Linked DNA regions of Dinoroseobacter shibae DFL 12 = DSM 16493. The protein of the gene in region 2 binds, or shares a complex with, the protein of the main gene of each other region. Links are inferred from orthologs where the notes say so. Each region holds a gene or a part of one and is shown on either strand. Other genes may lie near its edges. The genes, in order: DSHI_RS16705 and xseA.

Region 1 (6,295 bases), 570 kb from region 2 along the record:
ATGGCTCTCTCCGGTCAGGATTGCGCGCGGCGGTCGATCTGGGCCACGCCGAGCACCGAGAGCACCTTTGCCTCGATATCCGGCGCGTTCAGACCGGCGATATCGTACATGTCGCGCGGGCTCGCCTGGTCGATGAAGGTATCGGGCAACACCATGGACCGGAATTTGAGGCCCGTATCGAACACCCCCTCTTCCGACAGAAGCTGCGCCACATGGGAACCGAAGCCGCCCACCGCGCCCTCCTCGATGGTGATCAACGCCTCGTGCTCGGCCGCCAGCCGCAGGATCAGGTCCCGGTCCAGCGGTTTGGCAAAGCGCGCATCGGCCACGGTGGGCGTGATCCCCCGAGCGGTGAGCGCCTCGCAGGCCTCCCGCACCTCGGCCAGCCGCGTGCCGAAGGACAGGATCGCAACCCGGCTGCCTTCCGCGATGATCCGGCCCTTGCCGATCTCCAGGGGCACGCCGCGCTCCGGCAACTCGACGCCCACGCCCTCGCCCCTCGGGAAACGAAAGGCGATGGGTCCGCTGTCATGGGCGACCGCGGTGGCCACCATGTGCCGCAACTCCGCCTCGTCGGCCGCGGCCATCACCACCATGTTGGGCAGGTTCGACAGGTACGCCGTGTCATAGGCCCCCGCATGGGTCGCCCCGTCCGCGCCCACGAGCCCGGCCCGGTCGATGGCGAAGCGCACGGGCAGGTTCTGCAAGGCCACGTCATGGACCACCTGGTCATAGCCGCGCTGCAAAAAGGTCGAGTACATCGTGCAGAAGGGCTTCATCCCGCCCGCCGCCAGCCCGGCGCAGAAGGTCACGCCATGCTGCTCGGCAATGGCCACATCGAAGGTCCGCGCCGCGAACCGCTTGGCGAACTTGTCGAGCCCGGTGCCCGAAGGCATCGCCGCCGTGACCGCCACGATCCGCGAATCCCGCTCCGCCTCGTCGATCAGGGTTTCGGCGAAGACATTGGTATAGGTCGGCGCGTTCGACGGGGCCTTCTTCTGCGCGCCGGAGACCACGTCGAACTTCGCCGTGGCATGGCCCTTGTCCGCGGCCCCCTCGGCGGGCGCATAGCCCTTGCCCTTCTTGGTGATCGCATGGATCAGGATCGGCCCGTCGGCCCGGGCCTTCACCGTCCGCAACACGCTCAGAAGCTGCTCCATATCATGGCCGTCGATCGGCCCGACATAGGAAAAGCCCAGCTCCTCGAACAAGGTGCCGCCGATGGTCATGTGCTTGAGAATGTCCTTGGCGCGCTTTGCCCCCTCCTGGAACGGCGGCGGCAGCAGGCTGACCGCCCCCTTGGCGGCGGCCTTGAACTCCTGGAACGGCGCGCCGGCATAGAGCCGGTTGAGATAGCTCGACATCGCCCCCGTGGGCGGCGCGATGGACATCTCGTTGTCGTTCAGGATCACGATCAGGCGCTTTTTCAGATGACCCGCGTTGTTCAGCGCCTCGAACGCCATGCCCGCACTGATCGCCCCGTCCCCGATCACCGCGATCGCGTCGCCGATCCCATGCTCCGGCGCGCCGCCCAGGTCCCGCGCCACGGCAAAGCCCAGCGCGGCGGAGATCGAGGTCGAGGAATGCGCCGCCCCAAAAGGGTCATAAGGGCTCTCGGACCGCTTGGTGAACCCCGACAGCCCGTCCTTCATCCGCAGCGTGCGAATGCGGTCGCGCCGCCCGGTCAGGATCTTGTGAGGATAGCACTGGTGCGAGACGTCCCAGATGATCCGGTCCCGGGGCGCGTCGAACACCGCATGGAGCGCCACGGTCAGCTCCACCACCCCCAGCCCGGCCCCCAGATGCCCGCCGGTAACCGACACCGCGCTGATCGTTTCGGCCCGCAGATCGCGCGCCAGTGCGACCAGTTCCCGGTCGCTCAGCCCCTTCATGTCGTCCGGGGTCTTCACCCGGTCGAGCACGGGGGTATGGGGACGGTCGCTCATAACAGGGCCTCCGGTCAGCCTCAGGTGTCGCGTGCGATAACGAAACGCGCCAGCTCGCACAAGGTCTCTGCCTCCGCGCCATAGGGCTGCAACGCCGCCTCGGCCTCTGCCACCAGCGCCGCCGCCCGCGCCCGCGCCGCCTCCAGCCCCAAGAGCGACACGAAGGTCGCCTTGCCCGCCTCGGCATCCTTCTGTAGCCGTTTGCCCGCTTTTTCAGCATCGCCCGTGACGTCCAAGATGTCATCCGCGATCTGGAAGGCAAGGCCGATGGCCTCGGCATACCGCCGCAGGGGGGCCGGGTCCGCCCGGGCCAGCAGCGCGCCCGCCTCCGCCGACCAGCGGATCAGCGCGCCGGTCTTGCCCGCCTGCAACCGGGTGATCTCGTCGAGGCTCAGGGGGGCCGCCGCAGTCTCGGCCGCGATGTCCAGCGCCTGGCCCAGCACCATGCCCGCCGCCCCGGAGGCCTGTGCGAGGGACCGCACCAGCGCCAGCGCCACGGCCGGATCGTCGGTCATGCGCGGATCGCTCAGCGCCTCGAAGGCCAGGGTCTGCAAGGCATCGCCCACGAGGATCGCGCTCGCCTCGTCCCATTTGACGTGCACCGTGGGCTGACCCCGGCGCAGATCGTCATCATCCATCGCAGGCAGGTCGTCATGGACCAGGGAATAGGCATGCAGGCACTCGATGGCGGCGGCGGCGTAAACCGCCCGCTCCGGCGCCACACCGTGCAGCCAGGCCGTCTCCAGCACCAGCACTCCGCGCAACCGCTTGCCGCCCCGGGTGGCATAGGCCATCCCGTCGCGGATAACGCTCTCGGGCTGAGCTCCGATCAGATCGTCAAGACAGGCGGCAATCCGTGTGGCCCCGTCGGCTTGGGCCGCTGCAAACCCCGACAAGGCTCAGAGCCCGTCGGCGGGCTTCACGCCCGTGGGCTGACCATCCGCATCGAGCGTGATCTGCGCCACCTTCTCCTCGGCTTCCTTCAGCTTGGTCTCGCAGCGCGCCTTCAGCGCCGCGCCGCGCTCATAGAGCTTGATCGAATCCTCCAGCGGCACGCTGCCCCGTTCCAATTCGCCGACGACCTTTTCCAGCTCGGCCATCGCCGCCTCGAAACTCATCTCTTCCACCGGGGTATCGCTCATTGCGCGTGCTCCATCAGGGTCTTTACATGGGCGGCGGTGCTCGCCCCCAAGGCGGGCAGATCATAGCCCCCTTCGAGGGTGGAGACCACGCGCCCGTCACAGAATTCCGCCGCGATCTCGCACAGCCGACCCGTCACCCAGGCGAAATCCTCCTCCACCAGCGCCATCTGCGCCAGCGGGTCCGCCCGGTGCGCGTCGAACCCGGCCGAGACCAGGATCAGTTCGGGCCGGAAGTTTTCCAGGGCCGGAAATACCTCCGCCTCGTACTGCCGCCGGAAGGCGGGGCCTGCGGTGTCGGGCGGGAAGGGCAGGTTGAAGACATTGCCATGGGCGCCGGTCTCGTGCCGCGCGCCGGAGCCGGGATAGAGCGGCATCTGGTGGCTCGAGATGAAGAACGCCCGCGCCTCGTCCCAGAGCAGGTCCTGAGTGCCATTGCCATGGTGGACGTCGAAATCCACCACCGCCACCCGAGAGAGCCCGTGGTGATCCAGCGCTCGCTTCGCCCCGATGGCGATATTCCCGAACAGGCAGAACCCCATCGCGGTCTCGGTCTCCGCATGGTGGCCGGGCGGGCGACAGGCGACAAAGGCATTGCCGACCTCTCCGGCCAGCACCGCATCCACCGCCGCGCAGACTCCGCCGACCCCGCGCAGGGCCGCGTTCCAGGACCCGGACATCACATGCGTATCGGCATCCAGCGACACCACACCCGCGCCTTCCTCGGGGATCGCGGCGCGTACCCGGTCGACGTACCCCTGCGGGTGGCAGCGCAGGATATCCGCGATCTCGCCCAGGGGCGCGGACCGGCGCTCCAGCGCGGCAAAACCGGGGGTGTCCAGCGCCTCGGCCACCGCAACAAGGCGCGCGACCTGCTCGGGATGGCCCGGGGGCGTGACGTGTGACAGACACTCGGAATGGGTATAGACAGCGGTGGACATGACCGAATGGCTAGAGGATCGACCGCGATGAAACAAGGGCTCTGGGCAGCGATCGCCCTGCTGGCTTCCGTTGGCCTCGCCCGGGCGGAGTTCCCGGCCCCCGGCACCGTGCTGGCCGAGATCACCGTCGACGTGACCGGCGACGGCACGCCCGACACCGCGCGACTGGTCGTCGGAACGGACGCGGATGCGGTGCTCGTGCTCGACACCGGTCAGCGCCGCGTGACCGCGCCCAAGATCGCCTGGCTCGGCGGCCCTGCGCCGGGCCCGAGCCTCGAGGCCACCTCCGCGGGCAGCCTGCAGGTCGTCACCGGCAATGACAGCATCGGGCGCGAGCGCTGGTCGCAAACCCTGACCCTGGCCTGGCGCGACGACGACCTGCTGCTGGCCGGGTTCACCTATGGCTGGCGCGATACGCTCGATGCCGCCAATACCGGACGCTGCGACGTGAACCTGCTGACCGGGCGCGGGGTGCTGACCGTGAACGGGCAAGAGACCGCAATCACGCAGCCCCCCGACCGCCTGCCCGTCACCCTCTGGGACGGCCAGCCACCGCGCAGTTGCGGGCTGGACTAGCGGGCCGTCACTCCACCGACAGCATGTAGCCTGCCCCGCGGACGGTCTGCAGGAAGCGGGGTTGCTTCGGATCAGCCTCGATCTTGCGGCGCAGGCGGGTGATCTGCACGTCCACCGCGCGTTCCTGGGCCTGTCCGCCATCCCTGCCGCTGCCCCGGCCCAGATCATCGACAAGCTTGGACCGGCTCAGCGCCTCGCCGGGACAGGACGCGAAGATCCGCATCAGGGCGCTTTCGGTCGCGGTCAGGCGCACGGGCTCGTCGCCGCGCCACATCTCGCCGCGCTCCACGTCGTAGCGCACCGGGCCGAGATGCAGCACCTTGGGCCGGGCCGCGGGCTCGTCGGTCTTGGGCACCCGGCGCAGCACCGCGTTGATCCGCAGCAGCAGCTCCTTGGGCTCGAACGGCTTGGCGATGTAGTCATCCGCCCCTGCCTCAAGCCCCGCGATCCGGTCGGTCGCCTCCCCCTTCGCCGTCAGCAGCAGGATCGGCGTCTCCCGCGTCTCGCGCAGGGATCTGGTCAGGGCAACGCCATCCTCGCCGGGCATCATCACGTCGAGCACGATCAGGTCGAAATCCAGACCGGCCAGCAGCCGCCGCGCCTGGGCCGCATCCCGGGCCGCCGAAACCCAGAATCCGTTCCGGATCAGGAATTTCTGCAAGAGCGTGCGGATGCGCTCGTCGTCATCCACGATCAGCAGATGGGCGTCTTCGTCCTGCATCAAGAAGTCTCCTTGAGCGCATTGAACAACGCCCGGCTCTCCGCGTCCATCATTTGTTCGAGCACCGTGCGAAACCCGGCCACCGCCTCCGGCCCCGCGTCGCGGAAGGCCGCGCGCATGCGGGCCCGCTGCGCCTCCGACAACTCGCGCTCCAGCGCCGCACCGGCTTCGGTCAGGTGCAGATGCCGCTCGCGCTTGTCGCGGGTGCCCACGCGGCTCTCGACGAGGCCATCCTCGATCAGGCTGCGGAGCACCCGGTTCAGGCTCTGCTTGGTCACCCCGAGGATATCCAGAAGGTTGTTCACCGTCGTCCCCGGCGCGCGGTTGATGAAATGCACCGCCCGGTGATGCGCCCGGCCATAGCCGTATTGCGCCAGGATCCGGTCGGGATCTGCGGTGAAGCCGCGATAGGCAAAGAACATCGCCTCGATCCCCTTGCGCAGCTGTTCGTCGGTCAAAAACAGCAGGTTCTCACCCTGGGCGGCGCGGCTGGCGATCTCGTTCATGTCGGCCTCTTTTCGATGTTGCAGGCATTTTATGTCAGCCTTGTTGACTTTCCAAGAGCCGATTGCTATCGAATCGCAGCTTTAGCGCAATATTTGGACCGAACCGGACCTATGTGCGCAACTTTTGTAAATCCCTGTGGGGATATGAGGGGGAAAGACCATGGTTGGGGCCTATGACGACCGCGACGGAACGATCTGGATGGATGGCAAGCTGGTGGATTGGCGCGCCGCCAATGTCCATATCCTGACCCATGCCATGCACTATGCCTCCTCGGTGTTCGAGGGCGAGCGCGCCTATAACGGCAAGATCTTCGAGAGCCGCCGCCATTCCGAGCGGCTGCATTTCTCGGCGGGCGAGCTGGATATCGAGATCCCCTTCACCGTGGACGAGATCGAGGCCGCAAAATACGAGGTGATGAAGGTCAACGGGCTGTCGGATGCCTATGTCCGCGCGGTGGCCTGGCGC
Region 2 (6,277 bases):
CCGAGACATCCGCGAGCTTGCGGAAGGTCTCCACCTGGCTGAGCGCGTTCTGGCCCGTGGTGGCGTCCAGCACCAGCAGGGTGTTGTGTGGCGCGGTCTCGTCCACCTTGCGGATCACCCGGACGATCTTGGCCAGCTCTTCCATCAGGTCGGCGCGGTTTTGCAGCCGCCCGGCAGTGTCGATCATCAACAGGTCCGCGCCCGAGGCCTGCGCCTGCTTGATCGCATCGAAGGCCAAAGAGGCCGGGTCGGACCCCTCGGGGGCTGTCAGCACCGGCACCCCGGCCCGGTCGCCCCAGACCTGCAACTGTTCGACCGCCGCCGCGCGGAACGTATCGCCCGCGGCGATCACCACGGATTTGCCCGCGGCCTTGAACTGGCTGGCGAGCTTGCCGATGGTCGTGGTCTTGCCCGACCCGTTGACGCCCACCACCAGCACCACCTGCGGCCGCTTGGGATAGATCGGCAGGGGCTTGGCCACCGGCTCCATGATGCGGGCGATCTCGTCGGCGAGGATGCGCTTGATCTCGTTGGTGGAGACCTTTCGGCCCATCCGCCCTTCCGCGATGTTCGCACTGACCCGCAGCGCCGTGTCGACGCCCATATCCGCCGCGATCAGCACCTCTTCGAGGCTCTCCAGCATCGCGTCGTCCATCACTCGGCGCAGGGTCGGCGCAGGGGCGGCGGAGGGGGCCGGCGGGGTCGGGGTAGGCATGGGCATGGGCGTGGGCGCGGCGGCAGGTTGCGGCGCAGGGTCCGCCGCGGGCGCACTCCCGCCCCCGAAAAGCCGCCCCATCAGCCCTGGCTTTTTGGCAGGCTCAGGCTGGGGTTCGGGTTCGGGTTCGGGTTCGGGTTCGGGTTCGGGTTCGGGTTCGGGTTCGGGGGAAGGCTGAGGCACAGGCGAAGCAGGCGCAACAGGCTCGGGCTCGGGCTCCGGCGTGGGATCGGGCTCGGGCACCGGGATCGGGTCCGCCTCGACCGGGATGTCGGGCTCCGGCGCGCGCGGCAGGCCGTCGGCGTCCAGCGCGTCGGAGGGCTCCCTCGGAACGGTGGTTTCTTCGACCAGGTGCGGTGTGTCGTCCGTCGGCGCCTCGGACGGGTCGGTCTCCCGCGTGGCGGGGAAGCTGTCGACCGGGGGCGGGGTGTCGCCGGGGTCCGGGACGGGATCCTCGGGCACCGCCGGGCGTGGCTGTGCCGGGGGCGCGGCGCGCGGGGGATCCTCCGGGGACGGATCGGCCTCGCCCCCCTCCTCGACAATCGCATCGAGCCCTTCCTCCAGCTTGGAGGAAGATTTGAACATCCGGCTTTTGAGCTTCTTGAAAAACGACATCGGGGGCCTTCTCGCGAGTGTGCGCTTGCCCCTGACACCTAATCCCACATGGCCGCGAGGGGAAGAGCACGCGGGCCTCCGCCTGCGAGGGATCGACGCCAGCCCGCCCCTGTGGCAGTCTGATCCAATGATCCGCCCTGCCCTCGCCTGTCTCGCCCTCACGCTCCCCGCCGCGGCACTGGAGGAGAGCCCGCCGCTCTCCGGTCCGGAATTCGCCGCGCGCGTGACCGGCAAGACCATCTATTTCGAGCAGCACGGGTTTGCCTATGGGGCGGAGACCTACAAGCCCGACGGCAGGGTCATCTGGCGGTTTTCCGGGGAGGAGTGCCGCTTCGGGCAGTGGTATCCGCAGGGGGACGCGATCTGCTTTGTTTACGAATACGCGCCGACCGAGCCCCAGTGCTGGCATTTCTTCGACCAGCCCGACGGCTTGGTCGGGCGTGCGCTGGGGGCCGATCCCGCGGACGATCTGGTCGGACGACGCGAAAGCCCGGCGCCCCTGATCTGCGACCGGCCCTATTTCGGGGCCTGAGCGCGGGAGGGGGCGCTGCGCGCGCCTCCCCCGGAGTATTTGGGCAAAGATGAAGATGCGGGTTTCAGTCAGAAAAGCGAGCCTTGGTCGTCCGGGGCGGATTTCGACCGGCCCTTTCGGGGCCTGGCGCCCTCGGCGGAGGCGTTCGGGATCACGGTCACGCGGCCATCGGCGAATTGTACCTCCAGGCTGGGATGGGTTGCCGCGGCCGCGGCGGTGGTGACGATGCTGTCCTGGTCGCGGACCACGGCGTAGCCACGCTTGAGGGTCGCCTCGTAGCCCACGGTGGCGCGCACCCGGTCGAGCCCGTCGAGTGTTCTGCGCCAGGTCCGGACTTGGGCCGTGCCTGCCCGGGACAGGCGGGCCGAGAGGGCCTCCAGCCGCTGCTGATCGCGGGCGCGCCCCTGGGTCAAAATCTCGCCCCGTAGCCGGGCCACGCGTGTTCTCAGGCGCTCCGCCTGCGCAGCGACCGCGCGCGGCAGGGCCGCGCCGAGCCGCGCGCTGGCCGCACGCAGATCCTTGCGCTCGGCCTCGATCCGGCCCGCGAGGAGCCGGGGGCGCAGCACCGCCGCGGCCTGGGTGAGCGCGCCGCGCTTGGTCTGGGTGGCACTGCGCAGCGCCGCGGGCAGGCGCGCCGTTGCATGGTCGAGCCGCTGGCGCGGGGTGCTCAGCAAATCCTCGCTGCGCGGCAAAGCCCGCGACAGGTCACGCACCCGCTGCGCCCGCGCGCGCACCCCGCCGGTCAGCCCGGTCAGCATCCGCGACCCCAGGCTGTCCAGGGCGGCCAACAGGTCGAGCCGCACCGGCACGGCGCGCTCGGCCGCTGCCGTGGGCGTGGGCGCGCGCCAATCGGCGGCGTAATCGATCAGCGTCGTGTCCGTCTCGTGCCCCACGGCGGAGATCAGGGGGATATCGCTCTCGGCCGCCGCGCGGACCACGATTTCCTCGTTGAACCCCCAGAGATCCTCCAGGCTGCCGCCACCGCGCGCCACGATCAGCAGGTCCGGGCGCGGCAACGGCCCGCCGGGGCCAAGCGCATTGAAGCCGCGGATGGCATTCGCCACCTCGGGCGCGCAGTTCTGCCCCTGCACCGCCACCGGCCAGATCAGCACCTTGCGCGGGCAACGGTCGCGCAGCCGGTGCAGGATGTCGCGGATCACCGCGCCCGAAGGGCTGGTCACGACCCCGATCACCTCGGGCAGGAAGGGCAGCGGCTGCTTGCGCGACGCCTCGAACAGGCCCTCGGCCGTCAGTGCGGCCTTGCGCTTCTCCAGCATCGCCATGAGCGCGCCGATCCCGGCCACCGAGATCCGGTCCACGTTGATATTGTAGCGCGAGGCGGGCGCATACGCGCTCAGCTTGCCCTCGGCCACGACCTCCAGCCCCTCTTCGGGCATTACGCCCAGGCCCGACACCTGCCCTTTCCAGGTGGTGCAATTGATCACGGCGCGGGCATCCTTGAGGTCGAAATAGAGGTGGCCCGACTTGGCGCGCATCACCCGCCCGATCTCGCCCCTGACGCGGACGCGGCCGAATTCGCCCTCCAGGGTGCGCTTGATCGCGCCCGACAACTCGGACACCGTGAATTCCGGCGCGTTCTGCCCCGGCTGGGGATCGTCGATCAGATCGAAATCGGACATCTCGCCTCGCTTGCCTCGCCCTTCCGCGCACCTTAGAACGCCGCAACCTCCGGCGAAAGACAAAGGACGCAGGCCCCATGAACATCCTTATCCTCGGCAGCGGCGGGCGCGAGCACAGCCTGGCCTGGGCCGCGGCCCAGAACCCCAAATGCGACCGGCTGATCGTGGCGCCGGGCAATGCGGGCATGGCCGAGATCGCCGAGTGCGCCATGCTGGATATCGAGGATCCGGGCGCCGTGGCGAGCTTTGCCGCCGATGCGGCCATCGATTTCGTGATCATCGGGCCGGAGGCGCCGCTGGCCGCGGGCGTGGCCGACCGGTTGCGCGAGGCGGGGGTCTTGTGTTTCGGGCCTTCGGCCGCCGCAGCACAGCTGGAGGCATCGAAAACCTTCACCAAGCAGATCTGCGATGCCACCGGGGCCCCGACCGCCGCCTATGCCCATTTCACCGACGCCGCCGCCGCGCGCGCCTATGTCCAGGCGCAGGGCGCGCCCATCGTGGTCAAGGCCGACGGGCTGGCCGCAGGCAAGGGGGTGATCGTGGCGATGACCGAGGCCGAGGCACTGGCCGCCGTCGACGACATGTTCGGTGGGGCCTTCGGCGGCGCGGGCGCCGAGGTGGTGATCGAGGAATTCATGACCGGCGAGGAGGCGTCCTTCTTCGTGCTCTGCGACGGCGAGACGGTGCTGCCGATCGGCAGCGCCCAGGACTACAAGCGCGCCTTCGACGGCGACAAGGGGCCGAACACGGGCGGCATGGGCGCCTATTCTCCGGCGCCGGTGCTGACCGATGCCATTGCCGCGCAGGCGCTGGACGAGATCATCCGCCCCTGCATGGCCGAGATGACGCGACGCGGCATGCCCTACCAGGGTGTTCTCTACGCCGGGCTGATGATCGCGGACGGGCGCGCGCGGCTGGTGGAATACAATGCGCGTTTCGGCGACCCGGAATGCCAGGTTTTGATGATGCGGCTGGGGGCGCAGGCGCTCGACCTGATGCTCGCCTGTGCCGAAGGGCGGCTGGACGCCGCACAGGTGACCTGGGCCGACGATCACGCCCTGACCGTGGTCATGGCGGCGAAGGGCTATCCCGGGGGCTACGAGAAAGGTACGGAGATCCGCGGGCTGGACGATCTGGTCGAGGACAGCTTCCGCATGGTCTTTCACGCCGGCACGAAGCGGGCGTCCGGTCGGCTGGAGGCCCATGGCGGGCGGGTGCTGAACGTCACCGCCCGGGCCGATACCCTCGCCGAAGCCCAGGCCAGCGCCTACGCGATGGTCGATGCGATCGACTGGCCCGAAGGGTTCTGCCGCCGCGATATCGGCTGGCGGGCGCTCTAGGGGGGCACTGCCGAAACCGGCTGCGGACTCCGCAACGTAGTGCCCTGCGCAAAATGGCTGCCGTGCGCATGTTCGCGCATGCAGGTCCGGGTTGCGCGCGGCGCGCCAGCGGCAATGGGGTTGAATGGAGGATCGGATTCGCGTCCAATTCCGCGCGCAGCCTGCGAAAGTTCAAAGCCTGTGAAGTACGCCATTACCACACTCTATACCGGACGGTCCCGGAAAGCGGTCCGGTTCCGGTATGGACTTATGGTGTTCGACCTGCTGACGGTCGTTTACTTCATTCTTGCCACACCCTTTCCGGTCTCGCCCGCGCAGAGCCTCTTGCACATGCTGCTCGCGCTGATCATCGCGCTGGACCTCGCTTGCCGGGTTCTGATCGCGCAAGATCGGGTGCGCTACATGCTGCGGATCTACGTTCTGGCCGATATCGTGGTGTTGGGAGCGCTGCTGCTCAACCCGATCACGGCGGTCAACCTCGCCTTCCTGCGGATCTTGCGGGGACTGCGGTTGGGGCATTCGGAGTATCTTTTGGCGGATCTCCGGCGTGACTGGCGGTTCTTTCGCGAACATGAGGACGCCCTTGGCGCGGCGCTGAACCTCGTGGTATTCGTGTTCGTTACCGCGGCGGGGGTATTCACGTTTTTCGTCGGGCTGCAGGGCGGTGTGCCGGGGTATATCGACGCGATCTACTTCACGGTGACGACCTTCACCACCACGGGCTACGGGGACATCACCCCGACGACGGTGACCGGCAAGCTGGTCTCCGTCGGGATCATGATCATCGGGGTCTCGCTGTTCTTGAACCTTGCGCGGGTGATCTTCCTGCCGAGCAAGGTGCACCATGTGTGCGGCGGCTGCGGGCTGAGCCGACACGAGCCGGACGCGGTCCATTGCAAACATTGCGGCGCCGGGATCACGATCGAAACCCGCGGGTTCTCGTAAGACTGGCACCCGGGGTCGGGGCGTGCCACCCACACCGCCGGCTCAGCGGTCGGCACACCCCAGGGCTTGCGCGAAGCCGTCCGATGAAGGCACAAAGGGCAACGCGGTCTCGCGGAGCTGCCCGTCGATCAGGTCAAGCGCGACCGTACCGCGCCAATCGCCCCGCGCCACGATCATTTCCGGCCCCGACCCGCAATCCCGAATGCCGCCCGAGATGAAATCCTCGCCGATGCGATGGTTGGTCAGACCCGGCTGTTGCGCGACCTCGGACAGCCGCCCTTCCGCATAACGCCAGACACGCAGGATCCTGGCCAGGTGCGGGCGGTCGATATAGGCGATCTCCATCGCCCCATCCCCGTCCAGGTCTGCTGCCCCGATCGGGGCCAGCCAGCGGTTGGTCTGACCGATATGCGGGGTCGCCGCGATCTTGCCACCGGGGCCATAAATCGCCAGTTGCGCGCCGAGATCGCGATGGCTCTCGACCACGATC

Evidence for each region.
Region 1: the proteins of xseA (region 2) and DSHI_RS16705 are in contact, whole or in part, in a cryo-EM structure (PDB 8TXR), measured with the Escherichia coli proteins. The link is inferred for Dinoroseobacter shibae DFL 12 = DSM 16493 from one-to-one orthologs.

What each region holds. Positions count from the first base shown.
Region 1 is NC_009952.1:3,459,958-3,466,252, forward strand. The notes cover bases 1,468-4,397. They hold DSHI_RS16705 (exodeoxyribonuclease VII small subunit), read right to left. Parts: upstream 3,089-4,397; coding sequence 2,846-3,088; downstream 1,468-2,845. Other genes in these bases: dxs (1-deoxy-D-xylulose-5-phosphate synthase), read right to left, coding at 1,468-1,946; DSHI_RS16700 (polyprenyl synthetase family protein), read right to left, coding at 1,967-2,800; DSHI_RS16710 (histone deacetylase family protein), read right to left, coding at 3,085-4,026; DSHI_RS21500 (hypothetical protein), read left to right, coding at 4,054-4,397. Also shown: DSHI_RS16690 (class I SAM-dependent methyltransferase), read right to left, coding at 1-2; more of dxs, read right to left, coding at 15-1,467; more of DSHI_RS21500, read left to right, coding at 4,398-4,602; DSHI_RS16720 (response regulator), read right to left, coding at 4,610-5,323; DSHI_RS16725 (MarR family winged helix-turn-helix transcriptional regulator), read right to left, coding at 5,323-5,829; DSHI_RS16730 (branched-chain amino acid aminotransferase), read left to right, coding at 5,990-6,295. UniProt on the Escherichia coli protein: Bidirectionally degrades single-stranded DNA into large acid-insoluble oligonucleotides, which are then degraded further into small acid-soluble oligonucleotides.
Region 2 is NC_009952.1:2,886,869-2,893,145, forward strand. The notes cover bases 1,217-4,128. They hold xseA (exodeoxyribonuclease VII large subunit), read right to left. Parts: upstream 3,503-4,128; coding sequence 1,931-3,502; downstream 1,217-1,930. Other genes in these bases: ftsY (signal recognition particle-docking protein FtsY), read right to left, coding at 1,217-1,330; DSHI_RS13840 (hypothetical protein), read left to right, coding at 1,458-1,862; purD (phosphoribosylamine--glycine ligase), read left to right, coding at 3,580-4,128. In the rest of the region: more of ftsY, read right to left, coding at 1-1,216; more of purD, read left to right, coding at 4,129-4,842; DSHI_RS13855 (potassium channel family protein), read left to right, coding at 5,092-5,787; DSHI_RS13860 (FG-GAP repeat domain-containing protein), read right to left, coding at 5,830-6,277. UniProt on the Escherichia coli protein: Bidirectionally degrades single-stranded DNA into large acid-insoluble oligonucleotides, which are then degraded further into small acid-soluble oligonucleotides.